3 regions of the Paenibacillus kyungheensis genome follow, and region 1 is predicted to be linked to each of the others. Evidence: predicted binding sites of a transcription regulator. Region 1 holds the regulator's gene; each other region holds the start of a gene.

Region 1 (4,107 bases):
TTCCCAAATTTCGCAAAACACGCCATCCTTTCCTATCGACTTCCAGTTAGCGTTTAAGCAAACCTTCAAAAGCACTTTGGGCTTCATGACGAATTTTTTCTTCATCCAATGTTAATGATATACCGTCTTTGATCAATTGCTTACCGTCTACCCAGACATGCAATACATCTTTGGCAGATGCAGAATAGATTGTATGTGAAATAAAATCAGTACGTGGTAAGAAATGCGGTTGATCTACATTAAGTGCTGTAATATCAGCTTTCATTCCTACAGCGAATGTACCTACATCATTCAAAAATACAGATCTTGCACCGTATTCAGTACCCATTTTCAATGCTTCTAATGCAGGCACAGCTGTTGGATCGCCGGATACTCCTTTGTGAATAAGAGCAGCCAAACGCATTTCTTCAAACATATCCAGATTGTTATTACTTGCCGGGCCATCTGTTCCCAAAGACACAACAACGCCTGCACGCAACAGATCCGGCACACGTGCTACACCACTTGCTAATTTGAGGTTACTACCCGGGTTATGAGAAATCGCTACTTTATTCTCAGCAAGTACTTCGATCTCTTCATCATTCAAATGAACAGCATGCGCTAACAATGCTGGACGAGTGAAAAATCCTAATTTCTCCAAATGAGCTACAGGACGTAATCCATAATCTGTAACGTTTAATTGAACTTCTGCTAGTGTCTCAGACATATGTGTATGCAGCGGCAAATCCAAATCATGAGCTGCTTGTACAAATTGTTCGATGTATGCAGGTGGACAAGTATAAGGTGCATGTGGAGACATCATCGTTGTAATACGTCCATTCGCTTGACCATGCCAATCACGTGCAAAGTCGATTGATTGTTTTAGCTTTTGCTTTTGTTCTTCTTCTGAACACAAGCCGATTACACCACGCATCAATACTGCACGCATACCCGATTGTTCTACCACTTCGGCTACACGTTCTGAGCGATCATACATATCGAGGAATGTAGTTGTACCGCCTTTTAACATTTCTAATACAGACAGAGCAGTTCCCCAGTATACATCGTCACTTGTAAATTTCGCTTCCATCGGCCACATTTTTTCTTGTAACCATACTTGTAGAGCAAGATCATCTCCATATCCGCGTAACAACGACATCGCTGCATGACCATGACTGTTGACTAGACCCGGAATAAAGAACAAATGATTGCCATCCACTACGGTTGTGTCTTCTTCGATCACAGGTTCTTCTTCTCCAAGATACGTAATCCATCCATCTTCAATCACCATATGTCCAAAAAGCATTGATTTCTCTTCGCTCATTACAGCAAACATACCGTTTTTGATGACCCATTTGTTCGAGGTGTTATTCATTAGTTTCATGTTCCTTTCCATCTTCCAGATAATAGGCAAGGCTTAATAAATCCGTTGTAAAATCAGCAGTATGCACACGAATATGCGGTGGAGCTTTCAAAATAATCGGTGCAAAGTTCAAAATAGCCTCAACCCCTGCTTCAATTAACTGATCCGCTACACGCTGTGCTTCAACATTAGGCACTGTAACAATTCCGATACGAATACTTCTCGCTTTGACTGTAATTCCAAGTTCATCAATAGGCTGGACGACTAATGTATTGATTAAAGAGCCTACTTTCGAATCGTTGGAATCAAACACAGCTACGATTTTCATTGTTTCTTTTAGATACATATTATAGTTAGAAAGGGCATGCCCTAGATTACCAGCGCCTACAAGTGCCACATTGATTTGTTGATCTAATTTTAAAATATGACGTATTTTCTCAATCAAATATGATACATCATAACCGATCCCTTTACGTCCAAAATCTCCAAAATAAGCTAAATCTTTGCGAATTTGTGCTGGATTCAAGTCTAGTTTTTGTCCCAGTTCTTGCGAAGACACTGTAGGAACTTCACGTGTGTGAAGTTCGTTCAGATATCTAAGGTATACAGGTAGTCTTCGCACGACTGCTTCTGATATTTTGTCGGATTTCATGCTTGCTCCCCCTCTTGATTTACAGTTTCCTTTTCAGGTTCGGCCTGGCTAAGCCATTCTGTAATACGGGGTACCATCTGCTCTGTCGGCATATGTTCCATTTTGGGACCGGGCAATGAATATAGAAAATGCTTGCCATAATAGGACTCGATCACACGAGTGTCATAGACAATAACGATTCCCCGATCACTAGATGTCCGTACTAATCTACCAAAACCTTGTTTGAAACGGATAACTGCTTGCGGTACAGATAATTTCATAAATGGATTTTTCTTTTCTTTTTTCAGCCGTTCACTTTTGGCTTCAAGCAATGGATGATTGGGCGGTTGAAAAGGTAAACGTACGATTGCCAGACAGGTTAATGCTTCGCCTGGAATATCGACTCCTTCCCAGAAGCTACTTGTACCCAGTAACACCGAAGCTGAACGCTCTTGGAATCTTCGAGTGAGCTTGGTACGACTTCCTCCATCGACCCCTTGTCCAAATACTGCAATATCGCTATGTGATAACTTCTCTTTCAATGGCTCATACACCTGCTTGAGCATCCGATAAGAGGTAAATAACACCATCATTCGTCCATTGGTCGCTTTGGCAGTCTCCGCTAATGAGTTCGCTAACGTATCTACAAAGAACGCATCACCAACACTGCCTTTGACACTTGGAAAATCGCGCGGAATTAACAACAGCGATTGCTCACGATAATTGAAAGGTGAAGATAACTGTTCGGTCATCAATCGACCTTCTTTTTCCGCTTCTACAAGCCCTAACTGTTCAATCATATATTGGAATTTCTTTTCTATTGATAATGTCGCTGATGTCAAAATAATACTTTTCTTTTTATCAAAAAAGTACTCTTTCAATTGCTTGCTCACATCTACCGGTACAGCATACATCTGTAAAGACTTGCTACGGTAATTCCCATTAGCTTCATACCAGTAGACTGTATCTGTACTTTCCAGCTTCACAAATTGACGCAGATCATCTCGTACCACTGTTAAGTCTTTGAATAGACCTGATACGTCTGTTACCAGACTATCTGTGCCTAACTGCTCATCGCTGTCTTTGATCTGATTCATCACTTGCTCGCCTTTACGAATCAACTGGCTCAGTCCGATATGAATCTGATTCTCAAGCTCTGTAATCACATTCCATTCGGTCGGTTGCTTTTCCGGTAAAAGACGAAGCGTAAACTGCCCTGCTTCACCAGGAGCGGCATCACTACGCTGAGGCAACAAAGCAAATAGTAACTCACTTAATTTATCCCAGTTTTCTTTAACATCTACAATTTCAGGATATAGATTATCAATCGCTATCGCCCAATCCATACCACGTTCATTGCCAGAAGAGCCTAATTGTTGACGCAAAATCGCTAACTGACCATTTTTGCTGTCTTTGAACAATCGTAACAGTGGATGAACCAATGTGAAATATTTCATATGCATACCCAAGTGCTTGCCTGCGACATCTTCTAAATGATGTGCTTCATCAATAACCAAGCGATCATAAGCAGGTAACAATTGATGTCCTGCTTTGACATCGGTAAATAATTTCGAGTGATTGGTGATGACTACATCTGCTGTACCTGCTTCATGCTTCGCACGATGGTAAAAACATTTGCGGAACCATGGACATGCACGACCCAGACAAGAATCGGTATCACTGGCTACCGTTTCCCAGAAGTCAGCACCACGATTACCCATATTGAGTTCTTCATCATCTCCGGTTTCTGTCGCATTTAACCAGACAATCATTTGAGCTGCAATCAATACATCTTCTTTAGGGCTTTGAAATTCTTTTGTATTTATTTTATGCTCAAATTTGCGCAGACACAAATAATGCTGGCGTCCTTTGAATACGGCAGCACGAAATGCAAATGGAACAACTTGAGTCAATAATGGAATATCGCGTTCTCGCAACTGTTCTTGCAAGTTAATCGTATGCGTACTTACCATCACACGATCGTTTTCTTTGACACTATGATAAATCGAAGGTAATAAGTACCCTAGCGATTTGCCTGTTCCTGTTCCTGCTTCGATCAATAGATGCTTATCATTGGTCATCGCTTTGATCACTTCTTCAAACATACGATTCTGCGGTTCCCGTTCTTCATAGT
Region 2 (4,107 bases), 1.1 Mb from region 1:
CAAGTATGCACCCATTGTGGATACAACGTTTAATGGACCCCAGCCAGTGTCCCAATCAAATGTACTGATACGACGAGTCATACCCATTAGACCAAGCAGGTATTGAGGCATGAAACACACATAGAAACCAATGTTCCAGAACCAGAATGCCCATCTACCTAATGTTTCGTTCAGTTTGAAACCGAACATTTTTGGCCACCAGTAGTACATACCAGCGAAGTAACCGAATACTACACCACCGATAAGAACTTGGTGGAAGTGAGCAATTAGGAAGTAACTGTTATGATACTGGAAGTCAGCAGGAGCAACAGACAATAGAACCCCTGTCATACCACCGATAATAAAACATGGGATAAATCCGATCGTCCAGAGCATCGGCAGATCGAAGCGAATTCGACCACGATACATCGTAAACAACCAGTTAAAGATTTTAACCCCTGTAGGAATTGCAATCAGCATCGTGGATAATGCGAAGAACGCATTAACATCTGCGCCAGAACCCATCGTGAAGAAGTGATGCGCCCAGGTAAAGAACGATACGAATGCAATAATCAACATGGCGAATACCATGGATGTGTAACCAAATAGCTTTTTACGTGAGAATACGCTGACGATTTCGGAGAAAATACCGAACGCCGGTAATATAACAATGTATACCTCAGGGTGACCCCACATCCAGATCAAGTTGATATACATCATCGGGTTACCGCCACCATCGAGTGTAAAGAAGTGAGCCCCCGCAAACCTATCGATAAACAATAGTGCTAGTGTAACTGTCAAAATTGGGAAAGCGAAAATGATAATGATACATGTTGCGAATACAGACCATGTAAACATAGGCATTTTCATAAATGTCATGCCTGGTGCACGCATTTTGATAATCGTTACCAAGAAGTTAATACCCGTTGCAAGGGAACCAATACCTGAGATCTGAATACCCCAGATGTAGAAGTTCTGTCCAGGTCCTGGATTAAATTGGAGTTCTGATAGTGGTGGATAACTCAACCATCCTGCATCCGGTGAACCACCGATAACGAAAGATAAGTTAAATAGCATCGCACCCAAGAAGAACAACCAGAAACTTAATGCGTTCAAGAATGGATAAGCTACATCGCGTGCTCCTAATTGAAGAGGAACAACAATATTAAAGAGTCCGAACATAAATGGCATCGCCATAAACAGGATCATAACTACGCCATGCGTCGTAAATACCTGATTATAATGTTCAGGATGTAAAAATTCGAGATTTGGGAATGCGAGTTGAGTACGCATCATAATGGCATCCACGCCGCCACGGAACAACATCAAAATCGAAGCAAGAATATACATGATACCGATTTTTTTGTGGTCAACTGTTGTTAAATAATTACGCCACAACCAGCCCCATTTTTTGAAATAGGTGAGTCCCACAACGATAGCAATCATCGCAAGTCCGATAGATACATCTGCACCGTAAATTAGTGGGTCGCCGGTGACGAAAAAGTCAGATGCAAAATCTTTAATTTTCTCGAGCATCGGGGAGCTCCTTTCCCTGTCTTTTATGTCACACGCTACGGTACAACTAACTTCAAATAAATCTGAACTTAATTGCTAGTATTCGTGTCTGTGCTTTCTTGATCATTCATTTCCATGCCATCGTGATCGCCTGTTCCCATATCACTTTGTCCTTCTTCACTTTGTTTCTCATCAATCTGAGTAGAAGGAGTGGTGTGAGTAGCACGATCTTTACCGCCTGCTAAACCGCCTGGCAAGTATTTGGTAACAAGTTGTTGGAATAGACCTTCCGGGAATGCAGAAAACGTTTGTTTGTCAGCAGTTCCAGGAACCGTTAGCGACTGGTATGTTTCCATACTCATAGGTTTAGACTCGGTTTTAACTTTGTTGACCCAAGTCTGATATTGCTCGTCAGATACAGCATTCACATCGAATCTCATTTGGGAAAAATGCTCACCACTGAAGTTAGCACCTGATCCAAAGAATGTTCCTTGATGATCAGCTTGTAGATACAATGTCATAGCCATACCCGACATCGTATAAATTTGTCCACCAAGTTCTGGCACCCAGAAAGAATTCATCGGAGCATCAGAAGTCAGTTCAAATCGTACAGGTGTATCTTCTGGAATCGTAATAGAGTTCACAGAAGCAATACCTTCGCCCGGGTACATAAATAACCATTTCCAGTCCATAGAAGCAACTTGGATTGTAATAGGTTCCTTCTGTGATTGAATCGCTACAGAAGGCTCTAATGCATAAGTGTAACGCACAGTTACGATACCAAGTACAGCAATAACGATGATTGGAATCCCCCACCAGATGGTTTCAAGCTTGGTGCTGTGGTTGAAATCCGGATCATATTTTGCTTTTCTACCTGGTTTGTCACGGTATCTCCACACTATAACAAAAGTGAGTATCGTTACCGGAACAATAACAATGGCAGTTAGAATCGTGGAAATCACGATTAGATCTCTTTGTCCTGCGGCAATAGGTCCTTTCGGATCGAGAACAAAGTAATTGTGGCTACCTGCATAAAGTGCCCATACCGTCAAAGCGAGTGACAGAACCGACACAATAATCATAACCCACATCATAAGACGAGAACCCGGTTTTTTGTTCATCTTAATCCCCTTTCTCACATAACGTTTAAGACGTTCATAATATTGAAACCACACATTTCTATGTTAACACTAAGTGTGCTATTTGCGTATCCATAGAAGGTGTAAATTCCACATTTTTTTGACTTGTTAACAAATCTGTCAATTTATTAACAGGTTATCGTGAATCTTTTCACATTATTTATATATTATCATATTGTGATTCCGTAAAAAAGCCCCTTTAAGAATTAATTCTTAAAGGAGCATGTATTTAATTAAAAAGGATTTATTTTATCGTAAATCTCATTTTTTAATCATCATTGATACTTTCTTTTCCTTCTTCATTACGAACCTGCATAGAACCGATCGATTTACCAATAAAGTAAATAAATACACTTCCTACTACACATCCGATACCCATCATCAATCCAGCGTTGTTATCATTAAATGGTTGGATATTCAAAATAATCGTTACTACACCAACAACAAAAGCAATCCAACCTATAATTGTTAGCAAACGAGTTAATCCACGCGCATTTTTTCCGGGTGAATTTGAACGGCCTTTTGTATTTGTCGCCATATTAAGCACTCCCCTCTTATGTTAGTATCCATTGCTACTCCAAACTAGGAGCACTTTAAAAATTACGTTTCTATTGTTATAGTCTCTATTACCACAATTTGCCCCTTTTGATTCGTTATTTAATTATATTCTTCTTATTTCTATATTATTTATTACAAATTATTGTCAAATAGTATGTATTTCATGGTCAAAAAGGCGACATTCTCTGTATAATACAGAAAATATCGCCTTAGTTCATCTCCCTATTAATATATTCATAGTTACATATTTGATAAGAATATATTTATATATAGAAGAAAAAAATATTTTTTCATTACTTCTCGTCAAAATATTCGTAGATTAACTGTATGATTAGACCCGAATTTTAGACCTTTGCATGTAATGTATAACTTCTTCCCGCTTCCGCAGTAAACTCCAGCACAAAATCAGTTTGTTGCTCATCAGGTTCAGTCAATGTAGAAGCTGTTAATGGATCTTCCAATTGCAGAGCAATAGAACTCACCAAGCGACAGGTTCCATGAAACTGCGATTCTACTGTCACTTCTACCAGTTGTGCTTGTTGCCAGTGCATATCTACTGTATATCCGCCACGTGCCCGTAGCCCTTTCACAAGTCCTTTATTCCATACTTGTGGCAACGCAGGCAGTAGATGTAGTTCTTGTAAATGGCTTTGAAGCAACATTTCAGCAATACCTGCGGTTCCACCAAAATTACCATCAATCTGAAATGGAGGATGAGCATCAAATAGATTCGGATATGTAGAACGCGATAATAACGTACTTACAAATTCATGTGCAGTCTCTCCATCCAACAAACGAGCATACAGATTAATAAGCCAAGCACAGCTCCATCCGGTATGCCCTCCGCCATGCTGAATACGTCGTTCTAGCGAGACACGAGCAGCTTCTACTAGCTCAGGTGTCTGATAACGATTAA
Region 3 (4,107 bases), 170 kb from region 1:
CCACCAAGAGCGATAATGCAGTCAGGTTGGAAACGTTCCATCATTTGACGACCACGTTCAACTGTAGCTGTAGATGGATCTGGTTCTACATCAGAGAACACTTCAACAACCACTGGAGTTTGACGTTGACGCAAGTAATGTTGTACTTTTTCTACATAACCGAGTTGTACCATCATCGCATCTGTTACGATCACAACACGGCTAATATCAGGCATTTTAGCAAGGTATTGAGTTGCACCTTTTTCAAAATAAACTTTAGAAGGTATTTTGAACCATTGCATATTCACAGTACGACGAGCCACCCTTTTCACATTAATCAGATTCACTGCACTTACATTAGAAGAAGTAGAGTTACGACCATAAGATCCACAGCCTAGTGTTAGAGATGGTAAGTTAGTGTTGTAAAGGTCACCGATAGCTCCGTGTGTAGAAGGAGAGTTCACGATAATACGTCCAGTTTGTAGACGGTTAGCGAATTTTTGAATAACTTCATCATTATTAGAATGGATAGCTGAAGAGTGACCCATACCGCCAAATTCTACGATTTGTGCAGCACGTTCAATCCCTTGATCCGCATTTTTAACTCTATAGCAAGCCAACACAGGGCTTAATTTTTCAGCAGATAATGGGAATTTCGTACCGACACCTTCCAGTTCAGCAACCAATATTTTGGTGTCCGCTGGAACAGTAATTCCACAAAGTTCAGCAATTTTTACAGCAGATTGTCCTACAATAGAAGGATTCACTGCACATTTATCTGTATTCATTGCACCGTTTGTTAATTTGCCTGCTTCTTCTTTTGTTACAAAGTAGCAACCGTTATCGATCATTAATTTTTTCACTTTTTCATAGACAGGTTCTTCAATAACTACAGCCTGTTCAGAAGCACAGATCATACCATTATCAAACGATTTGGAAAGAATTAAGTCATTAACAGCTTGTTGTAGATCAGCACTTTTCTCGATAAAAGCAGGAACGTTACCAGGACCTACGCCAAGTGCAGGTTTACCACAGCTATATGCTGCTTTAACCATTGCGCCACCACCAGTAGCTAAGATCATGGCTACATCAGGATGGTTCATCAAAGCGTTTGTTTTGTCCATTGAAGGAGCATCAATCCACTGGATACAATCTGCAGGTGCACCATGTTTTACAGCTGCTTCAAGCAAAATGCGAGCTGCTTCTTTACTACAATTCTGTGCTGATGGATGGAAGCCGAAAATGATAGGGTTACGTGTTTTAATTGAAATTAATGATTTGAACATCGTTGTTGATGTTGGATTCGTTACAGGTGTAATCCCCATAATGATTCCGACAGGTTCAGCGATTTTTTGGAAGCTTTCATAATCATTGTCTTCAATAACACCGACTGTTTTATCATTTTTGATGCTGTGGTATATATATTCAGTAGCAAACATGTTTTTGATAATTTTATCTTCATATACACCTCTACCTGTTTCTTCAACAGCCAGTTTAGCAAGATACATATGTTGATCCAGACCAGCTAACGCCATTGCTTGTACGATGTTATCAATTTGTTCTTGATTCATATTCATAAATGCAGCGTGCGCTTTGTTAGCTTTATCAATTAATTTTTGAATTTCTTCCTGTGCACTCAATTCCACGTTGCGACTAGCATCATTTTTTACAGCCATTTCTCTCATCCTCCTCAGAATGTGTATTGCTTTTGTCTACGCACTGATCATAGCATAGAGACATAAATCATAATGTGATATTTTTCACAATCAATTTTTATTTTTTAAATTTATTCTATTTCATTTTTTCCTTTTGCATTTTAATATAAAAAGATGTATGATAATAGTGAAATTAATCACAAAGTACGAATAAGCTTTTCTTCATTTGTAAGTCATCATTATTACTATATAATGTAGAATTTAACTAATCATTTAATTTCCAATTTTTTTCCTAAAATGTTATGCATTATGATTAATTTCACGTATAATTGAAATAAAGGGGCGAATAATAATGAACAAGTCTTTAGAAGAAACTCAACCACGTCATAATACAGCATGCTTTTCGGAAATTAATCAGGAACGATTACTTAACCATTCTACAGAACGTAGTATCGCAGCAGGATCTCATTTATTCTGGGAAGGCGATTTATCCGATAAATTATATTTCCTTAAAAGTGGACGCGTTAAATTAACGAAATCAACCGATGAAGGTAAAGAATTGATTCTATATATGTATCAAGCAGGAGATATGATCGGTCAAGCTGACCCATTCTCTGGTACACGCCTTGGATTTACAGCAGAAGCAATAGAAGATACAGAAGTTGCTGTGATCGAACATAAAGAATTAGAATTAATGATCTGTCAGTATTGCGACTTTGCAATCGACTTTATGAAATGGATGGGAACGCATCACCGTCTGACTCAGACTAAAGTTCGTGACTTGATGTTATATGGTAAACCAGGTGCACTCTGCTCTACATTGATTCGTTTAAGCAATACGTATGGTGAAGATTACAATGATCAAGGTTCTATTTTGATTAACAAAAAAATCACGCATACAGACTTATCGAATATGATTGGTGCTACTCGTGAAAGTGTAAACCGGATGCTTAGCGATCTACGTAAAAAAGAAAGTATCGAATATGAACATGGTATGATCATTATCCATGACCTTGAAGCTTTACAAGAAGTATGTCACTGTGAATTATGCCCTAAAGAAATATGCAGAATCTAATGAATATTCAGTATCTTCTATACACTTACCTGTTTAGACAACTAAAGATACCAAAAAAGCTTTCCGTGTGTTACTCATAGCGGAAAGCTTTTTTTGATTCATTCATAGCGTACTATTCTACCCAATGCTCTGCCCAGTTCTGAATCTGCTCCATAACCGGCTTAAGTGCACGACCTTTGTCTGTTAACTCATATTCGATTCGAACAGGAGTCTCTGGATATACCTGACGAATCAGAATTCCACTGCTTTCTAGATCTTTCATTCGTTCAGATAGCATTTTGTCGCTCATCATCGGAATCAGATTAGAAATATCTTTAAAACGTTTAGGACCACTCATTAATGATTGAATAATTAGACCATTCCATCTTTTTCCTAAAAATGAAAACGCGGTCTCAAAACGGGGACATAATCCCAACTGGTGTTGCTCCATGTTCTCTCACCTCTTCAATTGTTCCGAAACACGGGATCGGATAGTCATAAGCTCGTATTTCATCATATTACGATGTTAACTTACGATTAGTTAGTACATATATTTTAGCATATTTTACCTGAAAAGAGAACGAAAACATTACATAATTACAGATTAATGCTCAATCTTTCAACATTATATTATGATTGTAGCGTTAAATCGATCAATTCTCGCAAAATGACCAGATCTTCTGCAATAATAGTTGTCAATGATCTATTATACAATACTGCCGCAGGATGATACATAGGAAAAATCCAGTATTCCTGTTCTGACCAGTGATATCCCTGATCCATATGATCGGCATCGACTTGTTGAATATGACTGCGCCGTGCTTGACCATGAACCTGAGAGACTTGGTATCCTTTGCCTAGTAATCGTTGTAAAGCAATATTGCCAAGCGTAATAATAATTTGCGGTTGTACCGTTTCAATCTCAGTATCCAAAATAGGTGCAAACGCAAATACTTCATACGAAGTCGGCGTACGATTCGATCGACTTGATCGTTCGGCTGTATGTTTACCTTGAATCATTTTGTCTTTGTATGGACGACTACGTACAGTACTTGTAATATATAGATCATTTCTTGTAATATTCAAAGCATCAAAGTAACCATCTAACACTTTACCTGCTTGTCCACAAAAAGGAATCCCTTTTTCAATCTCATTCGCTCCCGGTGCTTCTCCTACCATCATTAATCCACCCGGAAATTTACCATAACCACCTAAAAATCCTTCTAACCGATGTCCGGCTACTCGCTCCAAACATTCGCTAATTCGTGTTGGCGATAACGGAACGTTGCCAATCTGTGATTCTCTCTGTGCTTTAGACATCCATGCACTCCTTTCTATCACTAATCTACATGGTAGAGTGCTTTCATCAGTGTATAATAGCGATCTTGCTGGATAAAATCCCAAAAAAAGTACGCCTGT

Evidence for each region. The regulator Rex, encoded in region 1, represses fermentation and respiration genes when NADH is low (regulators of the CRP and FNR family bind a similar motif). The targets are predictions, from matches to a motif close to TTGTGAAATATTTCACAA.
Region 2: qoxA (cytochrome aa3 quinol oxidase subunit II) is a predicted target of Rex. The motif match lies at 2,773-2,790, and genes of this name have one in related genera.
Region 3: adhE (bifunctional acetaldehyde-CoA/alcohol dehydrogenase) is a predicted target of Rex. The motif match lies at 1,728-1,745, and genes of this name have one in related genera.

What each region holds. Positions count from the first base shown of each region.
Region 1 covers NZ_CP117416.1:3,261,746-3,265,852, forward strand. The annotation lists gene PQ456_RS13910 (cell wall elongation regulator TseB-like domain-containing protein) at 1-16, opposite strand, end outside; gene PQ456_RS13915 (amidohydrolase) at 47-1,354, opposite strand; gene PQ456_RS13920 (redox-sensing transcriptional repressor Rex) at 1,347-1,994, opposite strand; gene dinG (ATP-dependent DNA helicase DinG) at 1,991-4,107, opposite strand, start outside.
Region 2 covers NZ_CP117416.1:4,334,937-4,339,043, forward strand. The annotation lists gene PQ456_RS18740 (cbb3-type cytochrome c oxidase subunit I) at 1-1,515, opposite strand, end outside; gene qoxA (cytochrome aa3 quinol oxidase subunit II) at 1,584-2,615, opposite strand; gene PQ456_RS18750 (hypothetical protein) at 2,902-3,171, opposite strand; gene PQ456_RS18755 (glycoside hydrolase family 95 protein) at 3,536-4,107, opposite strand, start outside.
Region 3 covers NZ_CP117416.1:3,428,997-3,433,103, forward strand. The annotation lists gene adhE (bifunctional acetaldehyde-CoA/alcohol dehydrogenase) at 1-1,655, opposite strand, end outside; gene PQ456_RS14680 (Crp/Fnr family transcriptional regulator) at 1,987-2,709, shown strand; gene PQ456_RS14685 (winged helix-turn-helix transcriptional regulator) at 2,822-3,139, opposite strand; gene PQ456_RS14690 (uracil-DNA glycosylase) at 3,319-4,008, opposite strand.